2 regions of the Clostridium swellfunianum genome follow, and region 2 is predicted to be linked to the other one. Evidence: a T-box and tRNA genes for the amino acid it is inferred to sense, from the RefSeq annotation. Region 2 holds a T-box; the other holds one or more tRNA genes.
What was found. A T-box is a leader RNA that pairs with one kind of tRNA and senses whether it is charged. The one in region 2 lies ahead of pheS (phenylalanine--tRNA ligase subunit alpha), so its partner is inferred to be a tRNA-Phe.

Region 1 (2,464 bases), 2.9 Mb from region 2:
ACAGCACTAAATAAGACTTTAAAAAGCCTTTATGCTAGCGAGAGAGGCAAGAGTTTCATAACTGTTTATGAAAATTCAAAAGAGGTTAAAGACATGCCAGAGCTTAAAGAGCTTCAAGACACTAAGATACTTAAAAGAGGAGCTGGCGGCATAGTAATGGAGATTTCTTTCATATTCTCAAATGCGACAGTTAATGTAAGAAGCGACTCTTATATAAGAAGTTCCATAAAGTGTAATCAAGAATATACAAATGAACCTACTGCATTGGTACGGCATAAAGGAAACCCTCTCACAACAGTAAGTTCTCTTCCTTCAGCCTTCTTTTCTGTAGAGAAAAAAGATGGAAAGTTTATCGTATACGGTGGTGGCTTTGGACATGGTGCAGGAATGAGTCAATATGGAGCAATCGAGCTTTCTAAAAATGGAGTAAAGTTTGATCAAATTCTTAATACTTTTTATAAAAATGTAAAACTAGAGACAGTATACTAAAATAGGGAGGATTAACAATAAAAACTGTTAATCCTCCCTACTTTACTATAACTTTATTTCAACCCTATCAAGTCTTGCAATAACATTTATATCTTTGATATATGCTGTCTCAGTCCTCAAGCTTCCTTTATTGCTTATTAAAAGCACCTTGCTGTTGTCAAGCTTTTTAATTTGTCTTATAACCCTCTCTCCATTAATTTCAAGAAGGCAGATAGCGTTATTTTCTGCTTCATGGGTTAAATGAGCAAAGGCTATATCTCCTTTACCTATTCTAAAACCTATCATGTCGTCCTCTTCAATTAATAGATATATTACTTTATCTAGGGCATGACCTTCCACCTTGTTAGATACTACTGGAAGCTGTCTGCTGCCTACTGTTTCCTTTAAGTCATATTTGCATACAGGTATAGTTTTTAATACTGAATTTAAAGCGTCGCTCCACACATCATTTACCTTAGGCAACTCTTTGTTTGATGCTTTTGTTGATGCAACTCTATTGACTCTTACTGCATCTGATTTTATATCAACTTCTTCTCTAGAAGCTTCTTCCTCGATGGACATAGTTATATCATTTATATCTTTTCCTGTAAGCTTAGAAAGCTTATTTATAAGTGCCTCACTTAGAATCTTTCTTCCCTGCTCTACTTCATTTATAAAATTCTCGGCTACACCAAGCTTCTTAGCTAGCTGCTTTTGGCTTAATCCAAGTTGTGTTCTTATATTTTGCAATCTCTCTCCTGCTCTACTCATAAGTAAATCTCTCCTGCCTTTCTCATGTACACGTAAAATAAATAATAGCCACTACATACATTTTATTATAAACTAAATAAATTTTCTATGTGATATTTTAATTATCTAAATTATTTTATTTTTAAGTGTTAAATAAAATATAAAAAACGCTCTGAAAAATCCAGAACGTTCTATGTATATGGAGGCGCCACCCAGATTTGAACTGGGGAATAGAGGTTTTGCAGACCTCTGCCTTACCACTTGGCTATAGCGCCTTATTCACTTTTTGGTGGCTAGACCAGGAATCGAACCAGGGACACGAGGATTTTCAGTCCTCTGCTCTACCGACTGAGCTATCTAGCCAAATAAATGACCTGGCAACGTCCTACTCTTCCACTCAGTCTCCCGAGCAGTACCATCGGCGCTGAGAAGCTTAACCATCGTGTTCGGTATGGGAACGGGTGTAACCTTCTCGCCATCATCACCAGATAAATGGCTCCGTGGAGAGGACTCGAACCTCCAACCCTTCGGTTAACAGCCGAATGCTCCGCCATTGAGCTACCACGGAATATGTAGAAAGAATTTTGTTCTTTCAAAATTGCACAGATTAAAATATATTTGGTCAAGCCCTCGACCTATTAGTATCAGTCAGCTAAATATGTTACCACACTTACACCTCTGACCTATCAACCTTGTGTTCTTCAAGGGGTCTTACTAGCTTACGCTATGAGAAGTCTTATCTTGAGGTGGGCTTCACGCTTAGATGCTTTCAGCGTTTATCCCGTCCTAACATAGCTACCCAGCCGTGCCACTGGCGTGACAACTGGTGCACCAGAGGTTAGTCCATCCCGGTCCTCTCGTACTAAGGACAGCTCCTCTCAAACTTCTTGCGCCCGCGACGGATAGGGACCGAACTGTCTCACGACGTTCTGAACCCAGCTCGCGTGCCGCTTTAATGGGCGAACAGCCCAACCCTTGGGACCTACTTCAGCCCCAGGATGCGACGAGCCGACATCGAGGTGCCAAACCTCCCCGTCGATGTGGACTCTTGGGGGAGATCAGCCTGTTATCCCCGAGGTAGCTTTTATCCGTTGAGCGATGGCCCTCCCACGAGGAACCACCGGATCACTAAGTCCTACTTTCGTACCTGCTCCACTTGTAAGTGTCGCAGTCAGGCTCCCTTCTGCCTTTACACTCTTCGAGCGATTTCCAACCGCTCTGAGGGAACCTTTGAGCGCCTCCGTTA
Region 2 (2,464 bases):
GCTGAAGCAGTCAGGTCTATTTGAAGTTATTTCAAAGTCAATAACTGAATTGTCAAGACCTAAAACTTCCTTTATATCCTTTCCTATTGGTGTATCATTAGGAAGTATCATAAGTCCGTGAACCTGCTCTTCGCCAGCTATTCCAAGCTCCTCTTCAGAGCACATCATACCATTTGAAACTATTCCTCTAAGCTTACCTTTCTTTATCTTTAAGCCGTTTGGAAGAGAAGATCCGTGAAGTGCTACAGGAACTATATCCCCTTCCTTCATGTTGTCAGCACCTGTTACTATCTGAAGGTCCTCACCAGTATTTATATCAAGCTGACAAACAACTAGCTTTTCAGCATCTGGATGCCGATCAATCTTAAGTATTTTTCCTGTAACAACATTTTGTATTTCATCTCCAGAGGTAATAACTTCTTCAACCTTGGAGCCTGAAAGTGTTAATCTATCTGCTAATTCCTTTGGTGATATATCTATATTTACATAATCTTTAAGCCATTTTACTGGTACTTTCATATTAAGTTTCCCCTTTCACATGTAAAGTTAATAATCCAATTTACACTAGAACTGCTTTAAAAATCTAACATCGCTCTCATATAGAAGCCTTATATCTTCAATTCCGTATTTAAGCATAACCATTCTATCTATTCCAAACCCAAATGCAAAGCCGCTGTACACGTCTGGATCTATTCCGCAGTTTCTTAGAACCTGTGGGTGAACCATTCCACAGCCTAATATTTCTATCCAGCCGCTGCCCTTACAAAGCTTGCAGCCTTCACCTTCACATAAAAAACAAGTAGCATCCATTTCTGCAGAAGGCTCTGTGAATGGGAAGTGATGCGGTCTAAATTTGGTTTTAACGTCCTCTCCAAACATCTTTCTTGCAAACAAATCAAGAGTTCCCTTCAGGTCTGCAAAGGTTATGCCCTTATCTACTACAAGCCCTTCCATTTGATAGAATATTGGTGAGTGAGAGGCATCAACTGCATCGGAACGATAAACTTTCCCTGGTGCAATAACCTTTATAGGCGGCTGCTGTTTCTCCATAGTTCTTATTTGAAGAGGTGAAGTTTGTGTTCTTAAAACTATATTGTCATTTATATAGAAAGTATCCTGTTCACCTCTTGCAGGATGATTCTTAGGAATATTTAGAGCTTCAAAGTTATAATAATCAAGCTCTACTTCTGGTCCTTCTACTATTGAAAAGCCCATTGATAGGAATATGTCTTGAATACTTTCAAGTGTTAATGAAAGTGGATGTCTCTTTCCTAGTAATTTCATCTTTCCAGGCATTGATATATCAATAACCTCTCTTTTAAGCTTCAATTCTTTTTCCTTATTTTTAATTACACCAGCAGCTTCCTCAATAGCTTTTTCTAAAGCTTCCTTAACTTCATTTACAATCTTGCCCATGATTGGTCTTTCTTCTGGAGATACGGAGCCCATAGCTCTAAGAATTTGTGTAAGTTCTCCTTTTTTTCCAAGAAACTTAACTCTAATATTCTCAAGTTCAGTTTTGCTTACAGCTTCCTTCAGTTCACCTAATGCACTTACTTTTATAGCTTCTAACTTTTCTTTCATCTATGCTTCCTTCCTTTCAAAATATATTATATATTGCAAAAAATAAAAACTCCGCCCCATAAAAGGGACGGAGTTATTCCGCGGTACCACCCTAATTGACACAAAATGTCCTCTTAGATAAATTTAATGGTTTTACCCACCAACAGCTACTGCATTTCACTGTCAGAACTCCGAAGCGAACTTCAATATAAAAGAAGCTTAAAAGGGCTTTCAGTCTGCGACCCCTTCTCCCTGGAAGAACTTTAATATCTACTCTCTTCATCACAGTTTATATGTATTTTATAATATTATAGTTTACTAATTCGCTATTGTCAACTTTTGTCTTACTATTTCGAACAACATTATGGAGGCAGCAGCACCTGCATTTAGGGATTCCGCATTCCCCGGCATAGGAATTTTAACTTTTATATCAGCAAGCTTATAAATCTCTTGGCTAATACCGCTGCCTTCGTTGCCAACTGCAATTATAATATTTTGATTTAAATCAGTATCATAAAAATTTTTAGAATCTTCAAGGGAACTTACTATAAGCTTAAAACCTTTTGTTTTTAAGCAATCGGTGATTTTTAAATCCACATCTTCTATTATTGGAATATTAAATATTGATCCCATAGTAGATCTTAGGGTTTTTTCATTGTACACATCTACCGTACCTTTAGTAACGATAACTCCAGCTGCTCCTGCTGCATGAGCACTTCTAATAATAGTTCCCATATTACCTGGATCCTGAAGCTTATCTGCAAGAATATAAAATCCATCTTTGTCCTCAAGCGCAGCTTTATCCTGGCATACTACAGCTATAATACCCTGAGGTGTTTCTGTACTTGAAAGAAGCCTAAAAATACTCTCAGATACTATATAAACCTTCGTTGAATCTTGA

Region 1: it has a tRNA-Phe gene. The T-box ahead of pheS (phenylalanine--tRNA ligase subunit alpha) is inferred to sense a tRNA for this amino acid. The anticodon was not compared.

The regions. Positions count from the first base shown of each region.
Region 1 covers NZ_JAMOFV010000006.1:1,255,645-1,258,108, forward strand. The annotation lists gene NBE98_RS05710 (SpoIID/LytB domain-containing protein) at 1-489, shown strand, start outside; gene NBE98_RS05715 (S24 family peptidase) at 535-1,239, opposite strand; tRNA gene NBE98_RS05720 (tRNA-Cys) at 1,419-1,493, opposite strand; tRNA gene NBE98_RS05725 (tRNA-Phe) at 1,506-1,581, opposite strand; rRNA gene rrf (5S ribosomal RNA) at 1,591-1,707, opposite strand; tRNA gene NBE98_RS05735 (tRNA-Asn) at 1,712-1,786, opposite strand; rRNA gene NBE98_RS05740 (23S ribosomal RNA) at 1,837-2,464, opposite strand, start outside.
Region 2 covers NZ_JAMOFV010000006.1:4,155,258-4,157,721, forward strand. The annotation lists gene pheT (phenylalanine--tRNA ligase subunit beta) at 1-519, opposite strand, end outside; gene pheS (phenylalanine--tRNA ligase subunit alpha) at 565-1,584, opposite strand; T-box leader at 1,645-1,858, opposite strand; gene NBE98_RS19740 (TrmH family RNA methyltransferase) at 1,882-2,464, opposite strand, start outside.